One region of the Mesorhizobium sp. 131-3-5 genome, then DNA from elsewhere that is predicted to be linked to it. Evidence: predicted binding sites of a transcription regulator. Region 1 holds the regulator's gene; each other region holds the start of a gene.
What was found. Region 1 encodes LexA, which represses DNA repair genes until DNA is damaged. Its sites were predicted from a motif close to TGTTCNNNNTGTGTTCNG; they were not measured.

Region 1 (7,483 bases):
CCTCGCCTACGCCATAGTGCGGCGACGGCAGCGGAGCTCGAGCTTGACCGGGGCATCGCCTTCCTGCTGGTGCCGGTTTGTCTGGCCGCTGGAGCCATCGGCTATTATTCGCTCGCGACGGAGCCTGATTTTGCAAAGCCTGTCGCGGTCGTCGTGCTGATGGCGGTCTGTGCGCTTGTTTCGCGCTCCTGGCCCAAAACCCATCTGGGCTTCACGGCGGCATTGTTGTGCGCGCTTGGCCTGCTTGTCGCCAAGGTCGAGACATGGCGGGCGGGCACCCAGATGCTGGGTTCGGAAATCTCGACGCAAGTCACCGGCCGTGTCGTTTCGCTCGACCGGATGGAGACCGGCCGCATCCGGCTGACCATCGACGTGACGTCGACCGCCCGGCCGAAACTGCGCTATGCGCCGGAAAGGGTCAGGCTTTCGGCGCGAGATATCCCGGCGGAAATGACCGCCGGCTCCCTGGTCACCGGCTATGCTAAACTGTTGCCGCCGACCGGTCCGGTGCGGCCGGACAGTTACGATTTCTCCTTCGACAGCTATTTTGCCGGCATTGGCGGCAGCGGATTCTTTCTCGGCAACCCAAAGCTTGTCTCAGCCACGGACGACGAGGTGCCGCTCACGGCCCGCCTTTTCTCGGGGATAGAAAATGCCCGTGAAGCCATTGCCGACCACATCAGGGCCACGGTTGGCGGTGCCGAGGGTGAGATCGCGGCGGCGCTGATCGTCGGCGTGCGGGCCGGCATTCCCGATGAAATCAACGAGGCGATGCGACGCACCGGCATCTATCACATCATCTCCATTTCCGGACTGCATATGGCGCTCGTCGCCGGTACCATCATGGGGCTGCTGCGCGGCGCCTTCGCGCTGTTTCCGGACTTTTCCGCGCGTCGGCCGGTGAAGAAATATGCGGCCGCCGCGGCCCTTTTCTCGATCGCCGCCTATCTCGTCATTTCCGGCGTCGTCGTCGCGGCCGAACGCAGCTTCATCATGCTGGCGGTGATGCTGATTGCCGTGCTGTTCGATCGCGCGGCGCTGACCATGCGCAATCTTGCGATCTCGGCGATCGCCGTCATTGTGGTGTCGCCGCATGAGGTAGTCGGCCCAAGCTTCCAGATGTCGTTCGCCGCGACCGCGGCGCTGGTCGGGGCTTATGCCGGCTGGGCGGATCACCATGCGGGAAAGGCAAGACCGCCACCGCCAAAGCGATCCCTGCCGGGTTTTCTCACGCGAAAATTCCTGCTGGCGACGGGTGGGTTGGCGATGACATCCATCATCGCCGGCTGCGCCACGGCGCTGTTTGCCATCTGGCATTTCCAGCGTGTGTCGCCGCTCAGCCTGTTCGCCAATCTGGCCGTCATGCCGATCGTGTCACTGATTGTCATGCCTTTCGCTGTTCTCAGTTCGCTTGCGATGCCCTTTGGTGCCGACGGTCCCTTCCTTTACGTGATGGGCAAGGGCCTGACCGCAATGATCGCCATATCGGCGTGGATATCGGAGCGCTCCCCGGTCGATGCGGTCGGGCTGATTTCGCAGCAATCCGTGCTGCTGGTGACCATCGCCCTGATCATCGCGACGATGGCGACGACCTGGCTGCGGCTCGCGGCAGTGCCATTCGCGCTTGCCGGCCTGCTGACAGTATCGGATACGCGCGCCCCGGATGTGCTGATTTCCGAAGATGCGCGTTTGGTGGCGCTGCCGATCGGCGGTGGAGAACTCGCGGTCAGCCGGGCTCGCCCGAACGAGTTCACCGTCGACAATTGGAAACGCGCGCTGGTGTCCGAAACCATCGTCGTGCCGGAGATGTTCGACAAGGCGGACTGGCAATTCGACATTGCCGATGCCGCCAATCTGCCGCCGGGAGCGCCGTTTTATTGCACGGATGGCGTCTGTCTTGCCCGGCATCCGTCAGGGGCGATCATCGCGCATGTCGAAGACCGCAAGGACACCTGGAAGGCTTGCGGCTTCGCCGATTTGATCGTCGTCAATGACGCAACCGGCTATGATTCCTGCCACAATCCGCTGGTTGTTGTCGTCACCAAACGGCAACTTGCCCGCAAGGGCAGTGCCGCCGTCTTCTTCGACCGCCAATCGGCGACAGGTCCGCCAATCATCAGCTTCGCGGTGGACGGGCCATATCGGCCCTGGCACGAGCAGCGAAAATTTTCGCGCGAGGCGAGGGGGCTGCCGCCCTATCAAAAACCCGAAAAGCCGGCCGTTCCTGCTCAGTAGCGCCGGATCAACCCGACAAGCTTGCCTTGCACCTTGACCCTGTCTGGCCCGAAAATGCGCGTCTCGTAGGCCGGGTTGGCGGCTTCAAGGGCGATCGAGGCGCCCTTGCGGCGGAACCGTTTCAGGGTTGCTTCCTCCTCGTCGACCAACGCCACGACGATCTCGCCCGGGCTCGCCGTGTCGGCGTTGCGGATGATGACCGTGTCGCCGTCGAAGATGCCGGCGTCGATCATCGAGTCGCCCTTGACCTCAAGTGCATAATGCTCGCCACCCATGATCATGTCCGGCGGTACCGAGATCGAATGTGTCTGATGCTGGATGGCATCGATCGGCACACCAGCGGCGATGCGACCCATCACCGGGATCGACACGGCGGAAACCGCATCGTCATTATTGCCGGCCGCGGGCAAGCGCGATGCCGCCGGCTTGATCTGGCGGCCAAGACCACCCTGGCCGAGGCTGCCCTGGATGACGCTTGGCGAGAATTTCTTTGCCGCGTTGAGGCCGGGTGCGATCGAATCCGGCAGCCGCAGCACTTCCAGCGCCCGCGCCCGGTTGGGCAGCCGGCGAATGAAGCCGCGTTCCTCCAGTGCCGTGATCAGGCGATGAATGCCTGACTTGGAGGCAAGATCGAGCGCTTCCTTCATCTCGTCGAAGGAAGGCGGAATGCCGCTTTCCTTGAGCCGTTCATGAATGAACATCAGCAGTTCATGTTGCTTGCGTGTCAGCATGGCGGCCCCCAAGGCATTGAACGACGGGTGTGAATCAGAATCGAAAAACAAACCCAGAACAAACACTATCTGTTCCAGTTGTGTTCCGCAACTGTTTAAAGTTTAATGAATTTGTTAACGCGTCTGAAATTATTTGGCCCCGGCAGCGGGCCGCGCTCGACCGCTTCCGCTCCCCCGCAGGTTCATTGAAATCATTTTGGTTAATGGCCTGTGGCCTACCCCTGGATGCGGTTTGGCATCAGGCGTTTGAGAGGCGTCCACAGAGCGGATTTGTACGGTGTATCGATCCATTTCCGGCGGAACGAAACGAAATCAAAATGCCAACGGTCGCGGGTTCAGGCCGGCCACGGCCGCGTGGATCTGGACGCCGCGGCGACGTCATCCGGAAACCGCTTTCAGGCTGCCGGCGCGCGCGGTGTAGGTGTTGGCGCCGTTGTCTTCGCTGTGGACATAGACATGCAGCGTGTAGCCGATATGCGCCGTCATCAGCGCCTTTGCCCGCTCGACGTCGCGATCGAGCGCCGCTTCCATGATTGCGGTGTGATGCTCGATGGCGATCGCTTCGCGCAGCGCGTCCATAGCCTCGCCATAGCCGTCCTTGAGGCCGGCCGCCGCCCGCAATGTCGGCGCCAGGCCGAGAAACCGATGATGCCGACACAGCTGATCGGCGATCGTCGAGCGAAAGCGCAACAGCCAGTTCGACGTCGCCGCGCTCAGCAACGCCGCATGGAAGGCCTCGTGGCTCTCGTCCCATTTGTCGACGGCCGCATCGGAAGGGTCTTCGACCGCGGTCTTGCAGCGGGAGAGCCGGTAATGAGCGGTGACGACCGCGTCCTCCCATTCCCTGCCGCCGTTCGCGATCGATTCCAGGAACAGCGGCATTTCGACAACCATCCTTGCGCGCGCCAGGTCCTCGAGCTCGGCGCGCGACACGGGAGCGACGGCAAAGCCGCGATTGCTGATGGCGGTGACCAGGCGCTCGGCTTCAAGTCGGGACAAGGCTTCACGCAGCGGCGTCCAGCCGACGCCGTATGTGCTGCGCAGCGCGCTCAGCTTGAGCGGCGCGCCCGGCATGAGGCGGGTGGTCAGGATATCGCGCCGCAGCAGCTGATAGGCCGCCTCGGTCTTCGTGGAATTGTTCTGATCCTGCATCGCCATCCGTCCGTCATCGGCTTGCGAAAATTATATATGAAGCGGAGGTATGGCAAGAATTATATATAATGTTTGACACACGGCGGGCGACTGACCATGATCGCCGCAGTTGCCGTCCTGTGGGCGGCGCTGATCAAATCTGGGAGGAAATGATGTTGAAGTCGAAGTCCGCTTGGCTGTCGGGATTGGCCCTGGCAGGCGCATTAATGGTCAGCGCAGGCAGCGCCGCGGCCGATCAGATACGCATCGGCATCGCTAATTTCGGCGAGCATCCGCAGCTCAATGCCGCCATAGCCGGCTTCAAGAAGGCATTGACGGACAACGGTTTTGTCGAGGGCAAGGACGTCGTCTACACCGAAAGCCATACCAACTTCGATGCATCGCTGGTGCCGCAGATGATTGCCAAGCTGCAGGCGGAGCAGCCCAAGCTGATCTACACCATCACCACGCCGGTATCGCAGATCGCCAAGAAGGCGCTCGCCGGTTCCGGCATTCCGATCGTCTTTGCCGCTGTCACCGATCCGGTGGCGGCCAAGCTGGTGCCGTCGTGGGACGCCGGAGACGAAGGCATGACCGGCGCCAGCGATCTGCAGGATGTCGCCGCGGTGATGGCCTTCACCAAGAAGCTGCTGCCGAACGCCAAGCGCTTCGGGGTGCCTTACAATCCAGGCGAGGCCAATGACGTTGCCCTGATAGAAAAGATCAAGGCGGCGGCGCCGGCGGCCGGTTTCGAGGTCGTGGAAGTCGGCATCGACAACGTCAATGACATCCAGCAACGCATCGCTTCGCTCGCCGGCAAGGCTGACGTGATCTACGGTCCGGCCTCGAACCTGATCCAGCCTGCAATCGCCGCTGTCTCCGCGGCCGCACGCCAGGCCGGTATCCCGGTCGTCAACTCTGATGACAGCGCGGTCCGCAACGGCACCGTGCCGGCGAGCTTCGCGGTCAATTACACGCAGGTCGGCATGAACGCCGGCAACATCGCCGCCGAAATCCTCAAGGGCAAGGATCCCAAGACGATCGCGCCGTCGCGCCCGGCCTACAAGGATCACATGGCAACGATTTCCCGCAAGGCGATGGCCGCGTTCGGCATCGAGATACCGGCTTCGATGGCCGATTGCGGCTGCATCGTCGACTGATATCGGGCTGCAAGGGGCGATGGCGTTGGCGCCGTCGCCCTTCCGGCCAGGGAGGAACGATGCTCGATATCCGATCCGCGCGCAAAGTATTCTACAAGGGGCAGGCCGACGAGAAGGTCGCGCTCGACGGCCTCAGCCTGTCATTGGCCACCGGCGAGTTCGGCATCGTCATCGGCTCCAACGGGGCCGGCAAGAGCAGCATGCTCAACGCTATTTCCGGAGCCCTCGTCCTGGATTCCGGCAAGATCCTGATCAACGGCGCCGACGTGACAGCCATGCCGGTGCACAAGCGCGCCACACGATTGGCGCGCGTCTTCCAGGATCCGATGCGTGGCACCGCCGCCAGCATGACCGTGGCGGAGAACATGCTGCTGGCCGATCTGCGCAGCCAAAAACGCACGCTGCGGCAAGGGCTAAACGCCACGCGGCTCGCGTCCTACAAGGAGCGCCTGTCGATATTGGGCCTCGGCCTCGAAAATCGTCTCGACACCCGTGTCGACCTGCTCTCGGGCGGGCAGCGGCAGTCGCTGTCGCTGATCATGGCAGTCGGCGGATCGCCGGACCTGCTGCTGCTCGACGAGCATACCGCGGCACTCGACCCGCGCACGGCCGAGATCGTCATGCAGGCGACGGTGCGTGCCGTCAACGCGCTGAAGCTGACCACGCTGATGGTGACCCACAACATGCAGCACGCCGTCGACTATGGCAGCCGGGTGATCATGCTCGACGCGGGCCGGGTCCTGCTGGAGGTCTCCGGCGAGGAGAAGGCGAGGGTCACGGTTATCGATCTGATCGGCCATTTTTCCATCAAGACCGACCGCATGTTGCTGGCGAGCTGATCACCATGGGCTTTATTCCGGACGTTCTGACGAGCTTTGTCGCGATCATGCCGGTGACCCTGGCGCAGAGCCTGATCCTGGCCTTTGTCGTGCTCGGCATCATGATCCCGTTCCGCATGCTGAACTTTCCCGATCTCACTAGCGAAGGCGCCTTTCCGCTGGGCGGCTGCGTCTGCGGCGTGCTGCTGGCTGCCGGGGTATCGCCGCTGACCTGCATCGTCGTCGCATTTGTGGCGGGCTTCGCGGCGGGTTGCTGCACCGCCTTCATCCATCTGCGCTTCCGCATCCACACGCTGCTGGCGGGCATCCTGATGATGACGATGCTCTACAGCATCAACCTGCGCATCATGGGCAAGTCTAACCTTTCGGTTTTCGGCTCGCCCACCGTGTTCGACTGGGTGCCGTTCGCGCGGCCGGGTTTTCCGGCCAGCAAGATCGTCGTCGCCGGCCTTCTCGCGCTCATCGCCTTTGCGGCGCTCTACATGTTCTTCAGAACCGAGAAGGGGACCGCCGTGCGCGCCGTCGGCGCCAATCCCGACATGGCCGAGGCGCAGGGCATCAATGTCTGGGCGGCGACCATAGGCGGTGTCGGGCTGGCAAGCGCGTTTTCGGCCTCGAGCGGCGCGTTGATGGTGCAGTCGCAGGGATTTGCCGACGTCAATATGGGGCTGGGCATCCTCATCAACGGCCTTGCCGCGCTGATGATCGGCGAGGCGGTCGTTGGCAAGCAGACGGTCTCGCGCCAGCTGCTGGCGCCCTTTGCCGGCGCGATCATCTACTACCAGCTGGTGTCGTTCTGCCTTGCCGCCGGCATGCCGCCTCCCGACCTGAAGCTTGCCACGGGCCTGTTCGTGCTCGCCATGCTTGCTCTGCCGAGCCTCAAGCGCAGCCGGGGACCAGCGCCCGCGCGCGAAGCGATCCGTGAATAACCAGGGAATGTCACACATCATGCGTGCAACGATCGATCTCGCCGCAGTCGAAGCCATGGATGCGGCGGATCCGCTGCGTGCCATGCGCGACCGCTTCATTTTGCCGGAAGGTGTGATCTACCTCGACGGCAACTCGCTGGGTGCCGCGGCGCCCGCCGTCTTCAACGAGCTGCAAAAGGCGGCGACGCAGGAATGGGCGCAGGATCTCATCCGCGCCTGGAACACCGCCGGCTGGTTCGACATGCCGGTCGCGCTCGGCGACCAACTCGGACGTCTGATCGGCGCCGAGGCCGGCCAGACGGTGGTCTGCGACACGACCTCGATCAACATCTACAAGGTGCTGCATGCAGCCCTTGGCATTCGGCCGAACCGCTCGGTCATCGTCGCTGAGGGCGACAGTTTCCCGACCGATCTCTACATGGCCGAAGGCGTGGCCTCGACGCGGCCGGGCACGGTGC
Region 2 (7,483 bases), 220 kb from region 1:
GATAGAAACCGACGACCTGGAATTCGCGGTGCAGCCGGTCGGCGGCGAGCCATGGGTCCGTCGCCGGCAGGTTCAACGCCTGCGACTGAGCGCCGAGTGAGGCGCCGAAAATATCGGCCTGGCCGGAAACGGCGTTCTGCTGGGCAAGTGACGCCAATCCCATCATCCGTTCGACGCCAGCCATCATCTGGGCGCGGTCATGGCCGAAGCAGTCGAGCGCGCCGGCCATGATCAGGCTTTCGAAGACGCGCTTGCCGACGATCTTGGGATCGACCCGCTCGCAGAAATCCGCGAGATTCTTGAACGGCTTTTCGCCCCGCACGGCAACGATGTGCTCGACCGCCGCGTCGCCGACGCCCTTGAGTGCGGCCATCGAATAATAGATGCGGTTCTCGCCGACCTCGAAAGGCCGAAAACTCGTCATCACCGACGGCGCCAGAACCTCGATGCCGAGGCGCAGCGCGTCCTGGCGGAAGTCGGCGAGCTTGTCGGTATTGCCCATATCGAGCGTCATCGATGCGGCCAGGAACTCGACCGGATAATGCGCCTTGAGATAGGCGGTCTGGTACGAGACCACGGCGTAGGCGGCTGCGTGCGACTTGTTGAAACCGTAGTCGGCGAACTTGGCCAGCAGGTCGAAAATAAAGTCGGCTTGCGGCTTGCTGACACCGCGCTCGACCGCACCCGAGACAAAGCGCTCGCGCTGCTTGTCCATCTCGGCGCGGATCTTCTTGCCCATGGCGCGGCGCAGAAGGTCGGCCTCGCCGAGCGAATAGCCGGACAGCTCCTGCGCAATCTGCATCACCTGTTCCTGGTAGACGATGACGCCTTGCGTCTCCTTCACCAGATGGTCGATCTTGGGATGGATCGAGGCCATCTCCTCCTCGCCATGCTTTCTGGCATTGTAGGTCGGGATGTTCTCCATCGGGCCTGGCCGGTAGAGGGCGACGAGCGCGATGATGTCCTCGATGCAGTCGGGCCGCATGCCTATCAGCGCCTTGCGCATGCCGGCACTTTCCACCTGGAACACGCCGACCACCTCGCCGCGCGACAGCATGGCGTAGGTCTCGGGGTCGTCGAGCGGGATCGTCGCCAAGTCGATGTCGATACCGCGCCGGCGGATCAGCTTGACCGCCGTCTCCAGCACGGTCAGCGTCTTCAGGCCGAGGAAGTCGAACTTCACCAGCCCGGCCTGCTCGACATATTTCATGTTGAACTGGGTGACCGGCATGTCCGAGCGCGGATCGCGGTACATCGGCACCAGTTCCGACAAAGGCCGGTCGCCGATCACGATGCCGGCGGCGTGCGTGGAAGCGTGGCGGTAAAGACCTTCCAGCTTCTGAGCCATGTCGAGCAGCGTCTGGACGATTGGCTCCTTCTCAGCCTCTTCGGCAAAGCGCGGCTCATTGGCAATGGCGTCCGCCAGCTTGACCGGATTGGCCGGGTTCTGCGGCACCATTTTGGACAGCTTGTCGACCTGGCCATAGGGCATCTGCAGCACGCGGCCGACATCGCGCAGCACGGCGCGGGCCTGCAGTGTACCGAAGGTGATGATCTGGCCGACCTGGTCGCGGCCGTATTTCTGCTGGACGTAGCGGATCACCTCTTCGCGGCGATCCTGGCAGAAGTCGATGTCGAAGTCGGGCATCGACACGCGGTCGGGATTGAGGAAGCGCTCGAACAGCAGCGAGAAGCGCAGCGGATCGATGTCGGTGATGGTCGTCGAATAGGCGACCAGCGACCCGGCCCCCGAACCACGGCCCGGCCCAACCGGAATGCCTTGCGCCTTGGCCCATTTGATGAAGTCGGCAACGATCAGGAAGTAGCCGGGGAATTTCATCTTCTCGATGATGCCGAGCTCGAATTCCAGCCGTTCGCGATACTGCTCGACCGTGTAGCCCGGAGTCGGTCCGTGCAGGGCGAGCCGTGCGTCGAGCCCCTCACGCGCCTGGCGGGCGAGCTCCGCGGCCTCGGCCTTTTCGGCCGCATCCTTGTCGGAGGCATCGCCGCCAGTGAAGCGTGGCAGGATCGGGCTGCGGGTTTTCGGATAATAGGAACAGCGCTGGGCGATCTCGACCGTATTGTCGATCGCTTCCGGCAGGTCGGCGAACAGCTTTGCCATGTCGGCCTGGCTGCGCAGGAAATTGTCCGGCGACAACCGGCGGCGGGTATCGACAGCGACGACGGAGCCCTCGGCGATGGCGATCAGCGCGTCATGCGCCTCATAATCGTCGCGTGAAGAGAAAAACGCCTCGTTGGTGGCGACAAGCGGAAGTTCGTGCGCATAGGCGAGATCGATCGTCTGATGTTCGATGACCCGGTCATAGCCCGCGACCCGGTCCAATTCGACATAGAGCCGGTCGCCGAACATCGCCTTGAGCGTCAAAAGCCGAACCTCGGCCAGATCGCGGCGATCCTCCTTCAAGGCGTTGCCGATCGGGCCGCGTGGCCCGCCGCTGAGGCAGATCAGCCCATCGGCCTTTCCCTCCAGCATCTCGGTCGTCAGATGCACTGCCTCGCCGGGCGGTGTTTCCAGATAGACGCGGCTGACCAGCCTGACCAGGTTGGAATAACCGGCTTCGGTCGCGGCGAGCAGAACGACCGGCCGCATTTCCGGGCCTTGCCGCCGGCGATCCCGCTGGCCGTCGCTGTTTTCGCCGGAAAAGGCGAGCGCGATCTGGCAGCCGATGATCGGTTGGATGCCCTCCTTCACCGCCTTCTGCGCGAATTCGAGCGCGCCGAACAGATTGTTGGTGTCGGTGACGGCGATCGCCGGCGCCTCGTCCTTCACGGCATGGCCGACGATCTTGCCGAGTTGGAGCGCGCCCTCGAGCAGCGAATAGGCCGAATGGACGCGCAGATGCACGAACGGCCGCGCCGGCACCTCCGGCCGCGCCGCTGCTATCGCGGCTTCGCGCTTCAGGGGGTCGCGTGGGAGTTTGTCATCCGCCATGATTTCTCGCGCTGTCGAAGGCCTTGAGTCGATGGAGATGTATTGTCCGGGACAGGGCGATACCAGTCCAGCACAAACGACCGCCAATCACAGGCTTGCCGAATGCACGGCGCCTCACCTCAGAGATTGTTTCGACGTTCGCTCCGGCGAGTCATATGATGGTGGTTTCGAGAACCGGAGCGCAAGTAGAACGGGAAGCGCAGAAAACGCCTTCAGATGGCGGCCGAAGTAGAATTTCCAAACAATCTCTAGGCAAATTCCATGATCACCGCGTCCACAGCCAGGCTGTCGCCGGGCTTGGCGTTGAGTTTCGATACGACGAGGTCGCGTTCGGCGCGCAGCACGTTTTCCATCTTCATCGCCTCGACCACGGCCAAGGTCTCGCCGGCCTTGACCTCCTGGCCCTCGGCGACAGCGATCGACACGACGAGGCCGGGCATCGGGCAAAGCAGCAGTTTCGACGTGTCCGGCGCCACCTTCTCCGGCATCAGCCGTTCCAGCTCGGCGATGCGCGGCAGCATGGCGCGCGCGGTCACCGACATGCCTTTCCAGGCGATGCGAAGACCGTTGGCGACAGGCCGGATCTGGGCGACAACGGAGCGCTTGCCGACCGTGCCGCGCCAGATCAGGTCGCCCGGCCGCCAGTCGGATGAAACGGTCAGCGCCTTGCCGCCGTCGATCGACAGGTCGATCTCCATCGGAATGGATATCATGCCTTCGAGGATGGACGCCTGGAGGTAGTCGTCGCCGAGCTTCACCACCCAATCGCGCTTGAGCGCACCCGAATGCGGCGCCAACCGCCCGCCCAGCCGGTCGAGCCGGTCGCGGCGCAGCAATTCCACCGCGGTCACGATCGAGGTGAGAACTGCTTTTTCTCCGCTGTTCGGCACGACGGGCGCAAAACCGTCGGGGTATTCCTCTGCTATGAACCCCGTCGATATCGCCCCTTCCCGCCAGCGCGGATGCTGCATCAGCGCCGCCAGGAACGGAATGTTGTGCTCGATGCCGTCGACCACAAAACTGTCGAGCGCTTCCGACATGGCATCGATCGCTTCGATGCGCGTCGGCGCCCAGGTGCACAATTTGGCGAGCATCGGGTCATAGAACATCGAAATCTCGGAGCCTTCGGTGACGCCGGTGTCGTTGCGGATGATCACATCGCCGAATTGCCCTTCCTCCGGCGGCCGGTAGCGCGTCAGCCGGCCGATCGACGGCAGGAAATTGCGATGCGGGTCCTCGGCATAGAGCCGGCTTTCCACCGCCCAGCCATTCAGCTTGATGTCGCTTTGCTTCAAGGCGAGCTTCTCGCCGGCGGCGACGCGGATCATCTGCTCGACCAGATCTATGCCGGTGACGAGTTCGGTCACCGGATGCTCGACCTGCAATCGTGTATTCATTTCAAGGAAATAGAAGTTCTTGTCCTTGTCGACGATGAACTCGACCGTGCCGGCGCTCTGATAGTCGACCGCCCTGGCCAGCGCCACCGACTGCTCGCCCATGGCCTTGCGCGTCTTGGCATCGAGGAAGGGCGACGGCGCCTCTTCCGCCACCTTCTGGTTGCGGCGCTGGATCGAGCATTCACGCTCGCCGAGATAGAGCGCATTGCCATGCGCATCGGCCAGCACCTGGATCTCGATATGGCGCGGATCGACGACGAATTTCTCAATGAACACGCGGTCGTCGCCGAACGAGCTCTTGGCTTCCGAGCGCGCCCGGTCGAAACCGTCGCGCACTTCCGACTGGTTCCAGGCAATGCGCATGCCCTTGCCGCCGCCGCCGGCGGAGGCCTTGATCATCACGGGATAGCCGATCTCGCCGGCGATCTGTTCGGCGTGGTCGGCATTCTCGATGACGCCAAGCCAGCCGGGCACGGTCGAAACCTTGGCGGCGTTGGCGAATTTCTTCGATTCGATCTTGTCGCCCATGGCCTTGATCGCCTTGGGCTTCGGGCCGATGAAGACGATGCCTTCCTTCTCCAGCGTTTCGCAGAAGGCGGCGCGCTCGGACAGGAAGCCATAGCCGGGATGCACGGCCTGAGCCCCGGTTTCCTTGCAGGCGGCGATGATCTTTTCAGGGACAAGATAACTTTGCGCGGCGGGCGAAGGCCCGATATGCACCGCCTCGTCGGCCATCTCGACATGCACGGCATCGCGATCGGCATCGGAATAGACGGCGACCGTGGCAATCCCCATCTTGCGCGCCGTCTTGATGACGCGACAGGCGATCTCGCCACGGTTGGCGATCAGGATTTTTGTGAACATGCTGAGGTCATTCCCCTCCGGTCGGTCGTTCCTTTTATGACCTGTGCTTGCGGGGTCAAGCCGACCATGCAAATCACTGCCTTTCAATCGATTTGCGATTCCAATTCATCGCTGTGGCCCAGTCTCGGCACCAGCTTCTAGTTGATCGTGTCGAAAAAAACTGAAACCTTGGAAAAAAATTCGCATTTGGAGGACGCCCTATGAAAACCCGCGCCGCTGTCGCTGTCGCCGCCGGAAAGCCGCTGGAGATCATGGAGGTCGACCTCGACGGTCCGCGCGAAGGCGAGGTTCTGGTCGAGATCAAGGCGACCGGCATTTGCCACACCGACGAGTTCACGCTGTCGGGCGCCGATCCCGAAGGCCTGTTCCCAGCCATTCTCGGCCATGAGGGCGCTGGCGTGGTGGTCGATGTCGGCAAGGGCGTCACCTCGGTCAAGAAGGGCGACCACGTCATCCCGCTCTACACGCCGGAATGCCGGCAGTGCCCGTCCTGCCTGTCGAGAAAGACCAATCTGTGCACGGCGATCCGCGCCACGCAGGGCCAGGGCTTGATGCCCGACGGCTCGTCGCGCTTCTCGATCGGCAAGGACAAGATCTTCCACTATATGGGCTGCTCGACCTTCTCCAACTTCACCGTGCTGCCCGAGATCGCGGTGGCCAAGGTCAATCCGGACGCTCCCTTCGACAAGATCTGCTACATCGGCTGCGGTGTCACCACCGGCATCGGCGCCGTCATCAACACCGCCAAGGTCGAGCAAGGCGCGACCGCCGTGGTCTTCGGCCTCGGCGGTATCGGCCTGAACGTCATTCAGGGCCTGAAGCTTGCCGGCGCCGACATGATCATCGGCGTCGATTTGAACAACGACAAGAAGGAATGGGGCGAGCGGTTCGGCATGACGCATTTCGTCAATCCGAAGGAGATCGACGGCGACATCGTGCCTTACCTCGTCAACATGACTAAGCGCGGCGCCGACCAGATCGGCGGCGCCGACTACACGTTCGACTGCACCGGCAACACCAAGGTGATGCGCCAGGCGCTGGAAGCCTCGCACCGCGGCTGGGGCAAGTCGGTCATCATCGGCGTCGCCGGCGCCGGCCAGGAAATCTCGACGCGGCCGTTCCAGCTGGTCACCGGCCGCACCTGGATGGGCACCGCCTTCGGCGGCGCGCGCGGCCGCACCGACGTGCCGCGCATCGTCGACTGGTACATGGACGGCAAGATCCAGATCGATCCGATGATCACCCATTTGCTGAAACTGGACGAGATCAACAAGGGGTTCGACCTCATGCACGAGGGCAAGTCGATCCGAAGCGTCGTCGTTTACTGAAGCAAGCCACACGCCGCCGACCGACCGGCCAGCGACCTCTGTGGTTCACAACTGGGAGGAGAAAAGAATGGCGGAGAAACTGCATCCGAAAATCGACAATGGCCTGCCAAAGGAGAGCGCGAGCTTTGCCGGCGGCACGCTGGTCTGCGCCTGCACCAGCAAGCCGGTCAAGGTGAAGGTCAAGGGGCAGATCGCCCACAACCATGCCTGCGGCTGCACCAAATGCTGGAAGCCGGAAGGCGCGGTATTCTCGGTGGTTGCCGTGGCCGGCACGGGCGACGTCACCGTCAGCGAGAACGGCGACAAGCTGAAAGTGGTCGATTCCGCGGCGCTGATCCAGCGCCATGCCTGCACCGGCTGCGGTGTCCATATGCACGGCCCGGTCGAGCGCGACCATCCCTTCAAGGGCCTGACCTTCATCCATCCCGAGCGCTTCGTCGAGGATGGCTGGTCGCCGCCGGGGTTTGCAGCCTTCGTCTCGTCGATCATCGAATCCGGCGTCGATCCAAAACGGATGGACGGTATTCGCGCGCAGCTAAGGACAATCGGGCTCGAACCCTATGACTGTCTCAACCCTGGCCTGATGGACTATATGGCCACCTGGACCGCGAAGAAGTCCGGCGCCTTGCCGGCCTGAACACTGTAAGATTTCAGGCAGGGGCCGGACACGTTTCCGGCCCCTGTCCGTTTCGGAGGGATTATGCCCGCACCCGCCATCTACGTCGATGCCGACGCCTGCCCGGTCAAGGCCGAGGTGGAAAAGGTCGCCGAGCGCCTCGGCGTCGTCGTCACCTACGTCTCCAATGGCGGCTTGCGGCCATCGCGCGATCCAATGATCCGCAATGTCGTGGTCTCCAAGGGCGCCGACGCCGCCGACGACTGGATCGTCGAGAATGCCAAATCCAACGACATCGTGATCACGGCGGACATTCCGCTTGCCG
Region 3 (7,483 bases), 240 kb from region 1:
TGGTTTTGGCTCGCGCCGCGCAGCCTGAGGATCTCCAGGCCGACCGTCGCGGCGGCGACGCTCCCGCCCAGCACCGCCTCGCCCTTCCTGCCGGAGTTCTGCACCAACGGCATCAGCTGGTTGATGCGGTCATAGGCGAGGCTTTCGAAGGCCGAACGCCTCGGCACGCGCTCGTGCAGGCAAAGCCGTGCCAAATCCTCGCGCATGGCCCGCACGATCCGGTTTGCCGCGAGCCACGGATCGGCGGGCAGCACGGCAATGAAGACGCCGATCGCCAGCAGAATGCCGACCAGCACCGATGCCGAGCCAGCAAAGAACGGGCCAGGATCGTAGGTCATCGCTTGATGCGGGCTGAGGAAAGCGAGGAAGTTGATGGCGAAGGCCGTGGCGACGCCGACATAGCGCGGATTGGCCATGCCCAGCGCGGTCGGCACCAGGATCGGCACGACAAACAGGACGAACCAGCCGAAGCCGGGCAAAGCAGGCAATGCGATCTGGCCGACGAGGAAGGCAAAGGGCAAAGCTAGCAGCGTGCCCTTGAAGAAGCCCCAGGACACCTGCACCGGATCGGGGCGAGCGGCGAAAAGGCTGGATACGACGGCGACGAGAATGACCGTGCCCGCCGCCTCGGACCATTTCGTCGTCAGCCAGAAGGCCGCGACCAGCAAGGTGGCAAGGGCCGCACGCACGGCATTGCGCGATGCGCCAGGGTAGTCGCGGTGCACCACCAGGGCAGGCTGCCTGCTGGCGCGGCCCGTGCGGGTGACCGGTGAACGCAAGGCATCGAGCCCGCGCAGCACCTGCTTGAGCGCCTCGGCGAAATCGGCGGCGATGGTGAGGCGGGTGATGGTGCCGACCCTGTCGTCACCCTGGTCGACCGAGGCATCGGGCAGTTGCCGGGCCTTGGCCGAGATCGCGTCGAGCTGTTTAACCCAGGGTGCGGTATCGTCCAGTGCGCCGGGCTTTGCCGCCAAATCGCCGACAAGGGCCTGCAATTGCGAACGCACCGGGATGAGGGCGGCGTTTTTCGGGGCGGCGTGCGAATGCAGCGCGCGTGCCGCCGACAGGGCCGAGAGCAATTGTCCGATGGTGCGCCGCACCGGGTGGGCACGCGGCGCGAAGCTCGGCGCTTCCAGCCTGGCATAGGCGCGCATTTCGCCGAGTGTCTGGGTGTCCGCGACGAGTTTGCGATGCAGTGCGGAAAGTGTCGCTGTGTCACCGCCCGAGAAGGCGCCCGCGGCATAGGTGGCAAGGTCGAGAATGCAGCGCTTCAGCCGCGAGATGATGGCATCGCTGGCCAGTTTCGGCAGGATCAGCCGGCTGGTCACGCCGGCGCAGACGATGCCAAGCACGATTTCCGCGCAACGCGCGACAGCAAGATCGACGATCAGATGCGGCTGTCCGAAGGCAGGCAGGCCGATGATCATCGCCGTGTAACCGGCAAGTGCCGCACCATAGGCTTCGGGATTGCGCAGCAATGATGAAACGAAGGTGCAGATGCCGATCCAGACGGCGAGCACGGTCACCAGAACCCATGGGTTGGTGCCGAAGACAGTGGTGATGCCGATCGCCGCCAGCCCGCCGGCCAGCGTGCCGAGCAACCGGTAGAAGCCCTTGGCCAGCACCATGCCCGCGACCGGCTGGGCAACGATAAACACCGTCATCATCGCCCATTGCGGGTGGTCGAGCTTGAGGGCATAGGCGGCGAGCAGCGCGATCAGGCCGGCCGAAACGGTGCGCAGGGCGAAAATCCAGTCCGAGCGCGTCGGCTGCGTCAAACCGGCCAGGCTCGTCTCGAAATACGCTTTCAGCCGCGCCCAGGTCACATGCCGGTCTCCATATCGGAAGCGCAAGCTAAACTGGCCAGCGGCTAGATATCCAGCACTTCCGTCTCGGCGAATTCGGCACGTTCCTGGATGAAGCGGAAGCGGGCTTCCGGCTTGGTGCCCATCAGCGCGTCGACCGCGTCCTTGGTCGCTGCCTCGGCGTCGATCACATCGACCCGCAGAAGCGTGCGCTTCCTCGGATCCATTGTGGTCTCCTTGAGCTGAGAGGCCATCATCTCGCCCAGGCCCTTGAAGCGGCCAAGCTCGACCTTGCCGCGCCCGGTGAATTCGGTGCGCAGGAGCTCGTCCTTGTGCGCGTCGTCGCGGGCATACGCAACCTTGCCGCCTTGCCGGATCGAATAAAGCGGCGGCACCGCCAGGTAGAGATGGCCGCCACGCACTAGCGCCGGCATTTCCTGGTAGAAGAAGGTGATCAGCAGCGAGGCGATATGGGCGCCGTCGACGTCGGCGTCGGTCATGATGATCACGCGGTCGTAGCGCAAATCCTCATCGCGGTATTTTGAGCGCGTGCCGCAACCGAGCGCCTGGATCAGGTCCGATATCTGCTGGTTGGCGGCCAGCTTGTCATTGCCGGCACTGGCGACGTTGAGGATTTTTCCGCGCAATGGCAGTACGGCCTGACTGGCGCGGTCGCGCGCCTGCTTGGCCGAGCCGCCGGCGGAGTCACCTTCGACGATGAACAGTTCGGCACCGGCCGCCGCATTCTGCGTGCAGTCGGCGAGCTTGCCCGGCAGGCGCAATTTGCGCACCGCGCTCTTGCGCGACACTTCCTTTTCCTGACGCCGGCGCACCCGCTCGTCGGCGCGCGCGATCACCCATTCCAGCAGCTTCGAGGCTTCCTGCGGATTGTCGGCCAGCCAATGGTCGAACGGATCGCGGATCGCGGTCTCGACAATTCGAATTGCCTCGATCGTCGCCAGCCTGTCCTTGGTCTGGCCAACGAATTCAGGCTCGCGGATGAACACGGACAGCATGCCGGCCGCCGAGATCATGACGTCTTCGGAGGTGACGATCGAGGCGCGCTTGTTGCCGACCAGATCGGCATAGGCGCGCAAGCCGCGCGTCAGCACGTTGCGGAAGCCGGCCTCATGCGTGCCGCCTTCGCCGGTCGGAATGGTGTTGCAGTAGGAATTGATGAAGCCGTCGCCGCCAAACCAGGTCACCGCCCATTCGAGCGAGCCATGGCCGCCTTGCTTTTCGCTTTTTCCCGCGAAGATTTCCCGCGTCACCTGAAAGTCGTCGCCGAGCGATGCCTTGAGATAGTCCTTCAGGCCGCCGGGAAAATGGAACTCCGCCTTGGCCGGGGTCTGGTCCTTTTCCTTGATCAGCGAGGGATCACAGGTCCAGCGGATTTCGACGCCGCCGAACAGATAGGCCTTCGAGCGCGTCATGCGGTAGAGCCGCGCCGGTTCGAAGGCCGCGCCCTTGCCGAAGATCTGCTCGTCGGGATGGAAGCGGATTTTCGTTCCGCGCCGGTTGTGGACCTCGCCAAGCTGCTCCAGGCCGCTTACCGGAATGCCGCGCGAAAAGCGCTGGCGATAAAGCTGGCGGCCACGCGCGACCTCGACCTCGAGATGGTCCGACAGTGCGTTGACCACGGAAACGCCGACGCCGTGCAGGCCGCCGGAGGTTTCATAGACCTTGGAGTCGAATTTGCCGCCCGAATGCAGCGTCGTCATGATGACTTCGAGCGCCGGCTTCTTGAATTTCGGATGCGGATCGACCGGGATGCCGCGGCCATTGTCGGTAACGGTCAGAAACCCGTCGGCCGAAAGCTCGACATCGATGAAGGTGGCATGGCCGGCAACCGCCTCGTCCATCGAATTGTCGATGACCTCGGCGAACAGATGGTGCATCGCCTTGTCGTCGGTGCCGCCAATATACATGCCTGGCCGGCGGCGCACCGGCTCCAAGCCTTCGAGCACCTCAATGTCGGCGGCGCTATAGCCCTCGCTGCCATCCTTGGTCGCGGCTGGGCGCTTGGCTGCTGCCTGCACAAGCGGGTCGGCCGGGCGCGCCGGTGAGCGAACCGGCTGCGGCTGCTTGTCCATATTGCCGAAGAGATCGTTGTTGTCGTCCATGCCTGCCATAGGGTCCGGTGCTGCGAATCACTCGCCGATACTGCCACGCTTTTCAGCGCCAAGCGACGGAGGTTCCTGTTACGTTCGGGGATTTGACCCGTCTTATCCTAAAACCATTCGATAACCAAGCGGGCGGAAATAGGTCCAATACCACCGTTCTACATTCCTGATTCTTTAACAAAGCGGCCTAGCGTGAGCCCAACATAACAAGAAACGACGGCATCAGGGGTTTTCGGCGTGAGGGGCAAGGCCATAACGATGATCGGTATCGCCGCCGTTTTCGGCGCGATCTCGATCTTTGCCGCGGATTTCTGGGTCAAGAGCCAGGCCAAAGCCGATGCCGAGGAGAAGACGGCGTCGATCGCCGCTCCCGCCCCGCCCAGGATCGAGTTCAAGACCATCGTGGTGGCGAACGCGCCGCTGCGCTACGGCCAGGAACTTGACCGCGCCAAGCTGATCGAAATCCCCTGGCCACAAGATTCCCTGCCGCAAGGTGCCTTTGCCACCATCGACGGATTGCTCGGCGAGGGCAATCGCATCGTGTTGTCGCCGATCGAGGTCAACGAACCGGTGCTGCTGACCAAGCTGTCGGGGCCGAACGGCCGCGCTACGCTCTCCAACATGCTTACGCCCGGAATGCGAGCGGTGACCATCCGCACTGACGAGATCGCCGGCGTCGGCGGCTTCGTCACGCCGGGCGACCGCGTTGATGTCGTGCTGACGCGCGATGCCGGCGAAATCCAGGAGGTCGCCAAGAACGCGCAAGGTGCTGCCGGTTCAACCGTCACCTCCGAGATCGTCGTTGCCGACGCCAAGGTGCTGAGTGTCGGCCAGGGTGCCGACGAGCGCCAGACGACGCCGCAGATCACGAATTCCGTGACCATTGAAGTGACGACCGAAGGCGCGCAGAAAGTGGCGCTTGCCCGCACCGTCGGCACGCTGTCGCTGTCGCTGCGCTCAGCCTCCGAAGGCGGCGACGGCAAGAACGGCGTCACCACCATCTCGTCTTTTGGCGGATCGGTGGCGGCCAAGGCTCAGGCCACGGCCGGCTCGCTGTTCGATGCGATAACCAAGGAGCCGGAGAAGCCGAAATTCAAGACGGTCATCGTGACGCGCGGCACGAAGGCCGAGGAATATCAGGTTCCTGCGCCGGACCAGAAGTAAAGGCCGGTGGGGACCGGACGGGACAGGGCAATTGTGATGCGTACCCTATATCGAATGATGGATCGATCGCGCTTTGCGCGCGCTCTGGCGATGGCTGCTGCGCTGGTTGCGGGCGGAATGCTCGCCTTGCCCGGCGTGTCCAAGGCGGACAATGACATCGTCTATGTCTCGGCGGCCAAGAATGCGTCGATCAAGGTCGCCAAGGGCAAGCCCAAGACGATCGTGACGAGTGCCGCCTTCTACCAGATCGTCATCGGCGATCCTGAGATCGCCAACGTCAATCCATTGACCGACAAATCCTTCTATGTGCTCGGCAACAATCTCGGCACCACCGGCGTTGCGCTGTTCGACGAGAAAAAGCAGCTCGTCGGCACCGTCGACATCGAGGTGACGCTCGACACGGATCAACTGGCCAGCACCATCCGCGCCAGCGTGCCGGACGCCAAGATCAAGGTCGGGTCGGCCAATGGCCGTGTCGTGCTGTCGGGCGAGGCCGACGACGCGGTCGCCGCCGACAAGGCAAGCAAGATCGCCAGCCGCTTTTCCGGCAATGAGGAGGTGATCAATTCGGTCAACATCTCGTCGTCGCAGCAGGTTCAGCTCAATGTCCGCTTCGTCGAGATCAATCGCCAGGCGGGGCAGGATCTGGGCGCCAAATACAGTGCCAATTTTGCCTACGGTTTCGGCGGGCGCGATGTTTCGCTCGACCCCGGCACGGTGCCGGCAGCGGGAACCGGTGAAATCATCGGCCGGCTGCTGTCGAACGGCGTGTCGATCGACATCGCTATCAAGGCGCTGGAAGAGCGCGGCCTCGCCCGCCGTCTGGCGGAACCGAACCTTATCGCCCGCTCGGGCGAGACGGCGAGCTTCCTGGCCGGCGGCGAATTCCCGATCCCGGTCTCGGAGGACAACGGCAAGATCTCCGTCAGCTACAAGAAATACGGCGTCAGCCTGGACTTCACGCCGACCGTGCTCAAGGACGGGCTGGTGAGCCTCGACATCGCGCCGGAAGTCTCTTCGATCGATGCGTCGTCCTCCTACAACATCGGCACTATCTCCGTGCCGGGATTCATCGTGCGCCGCGCCAAGACCTCGGTCGATCTCAAGAACGGCCAGAGCTTCATGATCGCGGGACTGCTGCAGTCGCAAAACGACATCACCACGTCGCGCATTCCCGGCCTCGGCAAGATGCCGGTGCTCGGGGCGCTGTTCTCGTCGAAATCCTATCAGCGGCGCGAGACCGATCTGGTCATCATCGTCACGCCCTACCTGGTCAAGCCGGTCGATCCGTCGAAGAAAATGCTCGAGCCGACCGATGGCACGCGGCCGGCCAGCAATGTCGACTATTTCCTCAACAACACCGAGGAAGTGAAGGCATCGGACACCGGCCGGGCGCTGGCGCTGGCCGATGGCAGCGCCGCACGGACCGCTCCCGCCACCACGGTCGGGCACTTCCTCGACCTGCCGAAGGACTGAAACCATGCGTCTGGTCCTGACATCAAGTGTCGCCTTGCTTCTTGCCGGTTTGGCCGGCGGCTGCACCAGCGACGATTACATACGCACAGAAGGGGTGACGCCGGGCTCCGGAGACGCCCAGGCCGCCAACACCGTCATGCAGATGGTCGATCCCTGGAAATACGGCGTCCAGAACACAAGGCTTCTCGTGCCTGCCAAGCGTGGCGATGCCGGGCCGGTCACGCCGGATCAGGCCGCCGCTTCGAAGGCATCGCAGACGACCACCGGCAACTGACCCCAAAGGGCGATCGCGCTCACAGGCTGACAAAAATGGCAAACGGCATCAAGACCAAGAAGATCCTGCTCGTATCGACGGACAGGACCTTCGTGCAGGACACGCGGACCGCATTCGCCGCCTCCGAGATCATCCAGCTCTCGACGGTGGAAAAGAATGTCACCGAACTGCGCGGCGAGATCCAGGAGGCGGACTTCGGCGCCATCATCGTCGACATGGATGCGGCGAGACTGGAGGAGGTCGAGTCGCTGCAGCGCGTCATGCGCCGGCTGGAGGGCAAGGCGCCGGTGGTCGTGGTCACCCAGGAATTCAACGCCGCCGCGGTGCGCATCCTGGTGCAGCTCAAGGTCGCAGACTTCCTGGTCAAGCCGATCACCACGGCCGATCTGGTGCGCTCGGTGGTGCGGGCCCTGCAAGGGCCGGGGCGCGAGGAAAACACCGAATCGCAGATCTACACCTTCATGCCGGCCGCCGGCGGCGTCGGCACCACGACGCTGGCGCTGCAGACCGCATTCCAACTGCATCACTCGGTGACGCGCGGCGCCTCGACCTGTGTGGTCGACCTCAATTTCCAGCAGGGCGCCTGTGCCGAATATCTCGACCTCGAGCCGCGTTTCGACATCACCGAGATCGAAAACCAG
Region 4 (7,483 bases), 2.9 Mb from region 1:
GATGACTTCGGCGGGAGTTTCGAGCGCGGTCTCGGCAACAGCCGGTTCCGAACCCTCGACCGCCGCCTCCGCGGCCGCGTCTGTAGCGGCAGCTTCGGCTGCCTTGGCCTGCTCGGCGCGCGCGGCTTCTTCCGCCGCGAGTTTCGCGGCAGCGGCTTCACGCGCGGCGGTGTCCTGCGCCTCCAGCCGCGCCTTCACCTCCGCCGCCGGCTTCGGCTCGGCGCGGTAGCCGAGGCCCTTGAGAATCTCTTCCATGTCGTCGGCGGTGGCACCAAGGATCGACATCATCGGCGGCGTCACCATGAAGGAATGGCCGTCATAGGCGCCGTCCGGACGCTGGCCGAGGCCGGGCTTCCAGTTGGTCGCCGGACGGATGAGGTCCGCCAGCCGCTCCAATATGTCTATGCGCACGGCGCGGCGGCCGAGATTGCGATAGCCGGCAAGCTTGTAGAAAGCCTTGTCGAAGGCAGGATCGATGACCACGGAGGTACGGCCGGACGCCAGCGCGTGGACGACGTCGCCGAAACCAGGCTTGTCCTTGCCGTCGTTCTGCAGCGCCCACAGCAAGGTCACCAGCCCGGCGGGGGCCGGCTTGATCAAAGCGGGCACGAAGACGTGGTAGGCGCCGAAGCGCACACCAAGGCGGCGCAGGGCCGCGCGACCCTCCTGGTCGAGCGACTTCATCTCCTCGGCGATATCGCGGCGGTTGATGAGGCCGAAATTCTCGACCAGCTGGAAGGCAATGCCGCGGCCGATGCCGGAAATCTGGTCGGCGTTCTTCAGGTCGACGAGCGGCTTCAGCAGCGTTTCGATCTGGAAATTGACGAAGCGTTCGGCGCGCGCGGCGACCTTGTCGCGCGCCGGGCCTGTCAGCTGTTCGTCGGCCAAAAGCACAAGGCGCGGCTTCAGCGCGTCTTCGCCCGAAACCAGCGTGCCGATCGGCGCGCCGATCCAGCGTAGCGTGCCGTCCGAGCCTAGCGCCAGGTCGCCATTGGCGCAGGCGCCGAAGCGTTCGGCGCGCGCCTCGAACTCGGCGGCAAGCGCCTTTTGCGCGGCCGTGCGCACGGCCTTGGCGTCTTCGCCGCCGGCGGTCTGGTCGGCGGTGAAGCGGAACCCTTGCAACTCGCCGACATGGTGGCCTTCGACAAGGACGGTTCCGGTAGGACTGATTTCGGCTTCAGGCATGGTATTTTCTCTAAGGCGCCGCATGAGGACGGAAGTCCTGCGGTCTACGAAGCGTTTCGTCAACCGCTCATGCAGCGCATCCGACAATCTGTCTTCGATTTCGCGCGTCTTTTCCTGCCAGTGTGCCTGATCGGCCAGCCAGCCGGGCCGGTTCGACACGAATGTCCAGGTGCGGATTTGGGCAATACGGTGCGACAGCGTGTCGATGTCGCCCTCGGTGGTGTCGGCGCGGCGCACCTGCTCGGCCATGTAGTTCTCGTCGACATGGCCATGACGGGCGAGGTCCATGTAGATGGAGGCGATGAGGTCGGCATGCTGGGCAGGCGCGATCTTCCTGTAGTCGGGCAGCGCGCAGGCTTCCCACAGCAGCGCCACGCGCTTGGCATCGGTGGCGAGCGCGCGGATGTCCTCGTCGCGGGAGAGATATTCGAGCGCCTGTGCGTCGACCGCCGGCAGGGCGCGCGTCAGGCCCTCGACCGGCGCGTTGGTCTCGATCGAGCGCTTCAGCGCATCGAGACTGGCGAAGTCGAAATGCGCGGTGCGCCACTGCAGCACCTTCACCGGATCGAAGTCGTGGCCCTCGATCTTCTTGACGAGGTCTTCGTCGAGCGGGTCGACCTGACCGGTGACGCCGAACGTGCCGTCGCGCAGATGCCGGCCGGCGCGGCCGGCGATCTGGCCGAGTTCGGCCGCCGTCAGATTACGGTACTGGTAGCCGTCGAATTTGCGGTTCTGGGCGAAGGCGACATGGTCGAGATCGAGGTTGAGACCCATGCCGATGGCGTCGGTGGCGACGAGATAGTCGACATCACCCGACTGGAACAGCGCCACCTGGGCGTTGCGGGTGCGCGGCGAAAGCGCGCCGAGCACGACGGCGGCACCGCCCTGCTGGCGGCGGATCAGCTCGGCGATGGCATAGACCTCGTCGGCGGAAAAGGCGACGATCGCGGTGCGGCGCGGCAGGCGGGTCAGTTTCTTCGAACCGGCATAGGCCAGGTGCGACAGCCTTGGCCGCGTCACCACCGAGACGCCCTTCAGCAGGCGCTGCAGGATGCCATGCATGGTGGCGGCACCAAGCAGCAGCGTTTCCTGGCGGCCGCGCAGATGCAGGATACGGTCGGTGAAGATGTGGCCGCGCTCGAGGTCGCCGGCGAGCTGCACCTCGTCGATGGCGACGAAGGCGGCGTCGGTCTCGCGCGGCATGGCCTCGACGGTGCAGACCGAATATTTGGCGCCTGGCGGCTGGATCTTCTCCTCGCCGGTGATCAGCGCGACCTTGTGGGCGCCGACCTTTTCGCAGACGCGCGCATAGACTTCCCGGGCCAGCAGCCTGAGCGGCAGGCCGATGACGCCGGTTTCGTGCGCCACCATCCGCTCGATGGCGAGATGGGTCTTGCCGGTGTTGGTTGGGCCAAGCACGGCGGTCACGTCGCGGCCCGACAAGATCAGCGGCTCAGTGTGTTTCGGCTGGATGTTCATCGACCTGGAAATAAGGCTTTCTGGCCTCTGGTTGTCGGGAGCGTGCCTCAACTGGCGCGTATGACAGGCGACACATAGGGATTTCGGGCGCGAAGCGAAAGCGGAATGTTCCACCGGCAGCTTCGAAAGCAACTCTGTCTGGCGCTAAATTGGCTGCTGCTTAACTGATGGAACGAGTCTGGAACGAATCAGCTACGAATCGGCGACTCGCTCAGATTCAGCTTTTGTTCACGGCTACATATGGATTTTGTGATGGTGAGTCTCACCACATGCTGAATCGTCGAACTGGCCCGTTTTATGCTGGGTGAGCCTTGTCCTTAACCTTTGCCGGCAAATGACCGAAGCAGGTCAGGGGCTATCGCTCAAGATTATGAAATTGTTAATCTTTCTGAATTTGCCGTTAAGGAAAAACAGCTGATTCCGGGGCATTAACGTTAACTTCCGCTCAAAGCCGGAACGAATCGGCGACAAATCAGCGCCAACGGGATTTTCCCGTTTTGTTCCCTCAATATCTTGTGTTGCGAACAGTTTATCCACCGAGGATTCACAGGCTTGTCCACAGGGTTCGCACAGACGGCGCTGTCGCCATTAACCTTTGCGTGCCGGATTGGGGCATCGCGCCGTGGCGGGGTATTTTTCCGGCCTCCAAGGCGTCAGGGAAACGGACCGGTTCCCCGGTCCGTTCGTCACAATCCGAAGCCGTTGGACGTCTCAGACGAAGTACTGGCCGCCATTGGCAGTGATGGTCGAGCCGGTGATGAAGCCGGCATCCTGCGAAGCGAGGAAGACGACGCAGCGCGCGATCTCTTCCGGCTCGCCGAGGCGGCCGACCGGGATCTGCGGCAGGATGCGCTCGTTGAGCACCTTCTCGTCGATGGCCTTGACCATTTCGGTGGCGATGTAGCCGGGGCAGATGACGTTGACGGTGATGCCCGCGCGGGCGCCCTCCTGGGCGAGCGCCTTCGAGAAACCGATGTCGCCGGCCTTGGCGGCGGAATAATTGACCTGGCCGGCCTGGCCCTTCTGGCCGTTGATCGAGGAGATGGTGATGACGCGGCCGAACTTGCGATCGCGCATGCCGTTCCACAGCGGATGCGTCATGTTGAAGACACCGGACAGATTGGTGTCGATGACTTCTTTCCACTGGTCGCGGGTGATCTTGTGGAACATGGCATCGCGGGTGATGCCGGCATTGTTGACCAGCACCGAGACCGGGCCGAGGTCGGCCTCGACCTGTTTGATGCCGGCGGCGCAAGCGTCATAGTCGGCGACCGACCATTTGTAGACCGGGATGCCGGTCTCGGCCTTGAACTTCGCCGCCGCTTCGTCGTTGCCGGCGTAGTTCGCGGCAACCGAATAGCCGGCGGTCTTCAAGGCGATCGAGATCGCCGCGCCGATGCCGCGCGATCCGCCCGTGACGATTGCTACCTTGGTCATGCATTTCCCCTTTTTGATATCGCCCTGTTTTCGGGCTTGGCAGGCACTGGATTCTGAACGGGCGGCTCGCGCCGCCCGCTCATCGTTTTCTCACAGCGCTTCAACGCACATGGCGACGCCCATGCCGCCGCCGATGCACAGCGTGGCGAGGCCCTTCTTGGCGCCGCGGCGGCGCATCTCGTAGACCAGCGTGTTGAAGACGCGGGCGCCCGAGGCGCCGATCGGATGGCCGATGGCGATGGCGCCGCCATTGACGTTGACGATCGAGGGATCCCAGCCCATGCCCTTGTTGACGGCGCAGGCCTGCGCGGCAAAGGCCTCGTTGGCCTCGACCAAGTCGAGATCGCCGACCGACCAGCCGGCCTTCTCCAAAGCCTTGCGCGAGGCGGGGATCGGGCCGGTTCCCATGATCGCCGGATCGACACCGGCGGTTGCCCAGGATGCAATGCGCACCAGCGGGGTGATGCCGCGCCTTGCGGCCTCCGCTTCGCTCATCAGCAGCGCGCCGGCGGCTCCGTCATTGATGCCGGAGGCGTTGGCGGCGGTCACCGAGCCGTCCTTGTCGAAGGCCGGCTTCAGCTTGGTCATGGCGTCGAGCGTGGCGCCGTGGCGGATGTATTCGTCCTGGTCGACAATGGTGTCGCCCTTCCTACCCTTGATGGTGAAGGCGACGATTTCGTCCTTGAATTTGCCGGCCTTCTGCGCGGCCTCGGCCTTGTTCTGCGAGGCCAGCGCGAACTGATCCTGATCGTCACGGGTGATCTGGAACTGGCGTGCGACGTTTTCGGCGGTGTTGCCCATGTGGTAGCCGTTGAAGGCGTCCCACAGGCCGTCCTTGATCATGGTGTCGATCATCTTGTAGTCGCCCATCTTGACGCCGGCGCGCAGGTGCTCGGCGTGCGGCGACAGCGACATCGATTCCTGTCCGCCGGCAACGATCACCTTGGCGTCGCCGGTGGCGATCTGCTGCATGCCGAGCGCGATGGCGCGCAGGCCCGAGCCGCAAACCTGGTTGAGGCCCCAGGCAGTGGTCTCCTTGGGCAGGCCGGCAATGATCGAGGCCTGGCGGGCCGGGTTCTGGCCCTGGGCCGCGGTCAGCACCTGGCCGAGAATGACCTCGTCGACCTCGGCTGCCTCGACACCGGCTCGCGACAAAAGCTCCTTGATGACGACAGCACCGAGTTCATGCGCCGGCGTGGCCGCGAAAGCACCGTTGAAGGAGCCGACGGCCGTGCGCGCGGCACTGGCGACAACGATGGAATTGGCAGAGGACATTTTCTTCTCCAGACTTCGAGCTGTCGTGTTTTCAGGCATTATTGGCAACTTTTCTTGCCCTTTCCATGACCCAAGTCAAACCGGAAATCGGCATGGCGCCCATTCACGCCAAGCAGGTCGCGCGCCGCCATGCCGGCGGGCGGGCCGCTGCTGCGCAGCATATTTTGCCTGCTATGCAGCATTATATGATCCCGCACTGCACAAACTGCTTGGAATTATGAGGCTTTTGCGCATATCCTCAAAAAGGGCGCAATCGTTACCGGCTGCTTACTCAGGCGTGCCGGTGTCCGGGGAGGATGCAGATGGCCGCAAAAGACGACCCGATCATTATCAAGAAATACGCCAATCGCCGCCTCTATAATACGGGGACGAGCACCTATGTGACGCTCGAAGATCTGGCCGACATGGTCAAGAAGGGCGAGGAATTCACCGTTCAGGACGCCAAAACCGGCGACGACATCACGCATCCGGTGCTGACTCAGATCATTTTCGAGCTGGAGAACAAGGATGGGCAGAACATGCTGCCGATCCCGTTCCTGCGCCAGCTGATCGCCTTCTACGGCGACCAGATGCAGATGATCGTGCCGAGCTTCCTTGAACAGTCGATGATCGCCTTCTCCAAGGAACAGGAGCGCTTTCGCGAGCAGATGAAGGGCGCCATCGGCAAGTCGCCGCTCGATGTGATGAAGATGGCGACGCCGATCAAGGCACTGGAAGAACAGACGCGCCGCAATATGGAAATGTTCCAGAACGCGATGCGGCTGTTCACGCCTTTCCCGCCCGCGGGCTCGGCGCCGGCCGCGGCCCCCACTGAGCCGGTCAGGAAGGACGCGCCGCCGGAGAAATCCGACGATCTGCAGCAGTTGAAGGACCAGATCGCGGCCATGCAGCGCAAGCTCGACACGATGTCGTGAACCGGCTAGCCGACAAGGCTTAGGCCAGATCCGGCTGTGCCTTGCCCATCAATGGTCGGGTGCCGCAATTCCCACGTTTCGCAAGGCGCCGACATCCGCCGCTCGAACGGACGGACGATATCAGCCGCGCCGGCTGGATCATGCCCGCAGAGCGCCAGGCTCCCTGCCTGAGGCGAAAGGAAGCTCTTCGTCCTGCCAGCCTGAAATGCCGCCGATCATAATCTTGACCGGCAGGCCGAGGCTGGCCAGTTTGAAGGCCGCCCGGTCCGCGCCATTGCAATGCGGCCCGGCGCAATAGACGACGAACAGCGTGCCTGCCGGCCATTCAGCCATCCGCTCGGCCGATATCTCGCGGTGCGGCAAGTGCAGCGCACCCGGCACGTGGCGGCGCTCATACGCATCCGGCGAACCGACCACATGCAGAAGCATGAAGTCCGGCTCGCCGCCGCGCAGTGCTGCAGCAACGTCCGAACAATCGGTCTCGACGGAAAGCCGGCGCAGGAAATGGTCGCGGGCAATCTCCGGCGAGGCTGGTGGAACGTCTGTCACATAGCTCATCAGGGGTCTCCATCACCGATGGAGCTTGTCTCCATCTTTTCGGATGGAGCTTGTCTCCATCGCTGATGGATCTGAGGTAGCGCACCGGACCGGGCGATTGCAGCTGGCAGCTTTGCCATATATCGTCAAGATCATGCCAAATGTGCCTCCCGCCAATCCGCTGGTCGTTGCCGTTGCCTATGACGAGCTATGCACGTTCGAGTTTGGCGTGGCGGCCGAGATGTTCGCTTTGCCCAGACCCGAGATGGGTGCGGATTGGTATCGTTTTGCCGTCGCCGGCATCGATGCCGGCGAAATGCGTGCGATGGGCGGCGTGCGCATCGTCGCCGATGGCGGACCCGATCTGATCGGCGAGGCCGGCACCGTGATCGTGCCGGGATGGCGCGGTGTGGACTGTCCGGTGCCGCCATTGCTTATCGAGGCGCTTCGCGAGGCCAGTGAGCGGGGCGCGCGCATCCTGTCCATCTGCTCGGGCGTCTTCGTGCTTGCCGCGGCTGGCCTGCTGTCGGGCAAGAAGGCAACCACGCATTGGCGCTACAGCGACAGGCTGAGGGAGATGTATCCCGACATCACCGTGGTCCCTGACGTTTTGTACATCGATGAGGGAAACGTGCTGACATCGGCCGGCAGCGCGG

Region 2: the regulator LexA is predicted to act here: its motif matches at 3,129-3,146, upstream of dnaE (DNA polymerase III subunit alpha).
Region 3: the regulator LexA is predicted to act here: its motif matches at 3,999-4,016, upstream of parE (DNA topoisomerase IV subunit B).
Region 4: the regulator LexA is predicted to act here: its motif matches at 2,833-2,850, upstream of JG747_RS06505 (helicase-related protein).

What each region holds. Positions count from the first base shown of each region.
Region 1 is NZ_AP023254.1:4,271,231-4,278,713, forward strand. Features, by position in the region: gene JG747_RS20780 (ComEC/Rec2 family competence protein) at 1-2,235, shown strand, start outside; gene lexA (transcriptional repressor LexA) at 2,229-2,966, opposite strand; gene JG747_RS20790 (GntR family transcriptional regulator) at 3,345-4,118, opposite strand; gene JG747_RS20795 (ABC transporter substrate-binding protein) at 4,271-5,257, shown strand; gene JG747_RS20800 (ABC transporter ATP-binding protein) at 5,317-6,096, shown strand; gene JG747_RS20805 (ABC transporter permease) at 6,102-7,025, shown strand; gene kynU (kynureninase) at 7,045-7,483, shown strand, end outside.
Region 2 is NZ_AP023254.1:4,055,079-4,062,561, reverse strand. Features, by position in the region: gene dnaE (DNA polymerase III subunit alpha) at 1-2,953, opposite strand, end outside; gene JG747_RS19785 (acetyl-CoA carboxylase biotin carboxylase subunit) at 3,202-5,214, opposite strand; gene JG747_RS19780 (S-(hydroxymethyl)glutathione dehydrogenase/class III alcohol dehydrogenase) at 5,415-6,542, shown strand; gene gfa (S-(hydroxymethyl)glutathione synthase) at 6,610-7,179, shown strand; gene JG747_RS19770 (YaiI/YqxD family protein) at 7,243-7,483, shown strand, end outside.
Region 3 is NZ_AP023254.1:4,031,733-4,039,215, forward strand. Features, by position in the region: gene JG747_RS19670 (FUSC family protein) at 1-1,826, opposite strand, end outside; gene parE (DNA topoisomerase IV subunit B) at 1,871-3,928, opposite strand; gene cpaB (Flp pilus assembly protein CpaB) at 4,166-5,092, shown strand; gene JG747_RS19685 (type II and III secretion system protein family protein) at 5,150-6,568, shown strand; gene JG747_RS19690 (hypothetical protein) at 6,573-6,842, shown strand; gene JG747_RS19695 (AAA family ATPase) at 6,878-7,483, shown strand, end outside.
Region 4 is NZ_AP023254.1:1,337,158-1,344,640, forward strand. Features, by position in the region: gene JG747_RS06505 (helicase-related protein) at 1-2,664, opposite strand, end outside; gene phbB (acetoacetyl-CoA reductase) at 3,376-4,101, opposite strand; gene JG747_RS06515 (acetyl-CoA C-acetyltransferase) at 4,192-5,376, opposite strand; gene JG747_RS06520 (hypothetical protein) at 5,415-5,558, opposite strand; gene phaR (polyhydroxyalkanoate synthesis repressor PhaR) at 5,679-6,290, shown strand; gene JG747_RS06530 (rhodanese-like domain-containing protein) at 6,429-6,848, opposite strand; gene ftrA (transcriptional regulator FtrA) at 6,982-7,483, shown strand, end outside.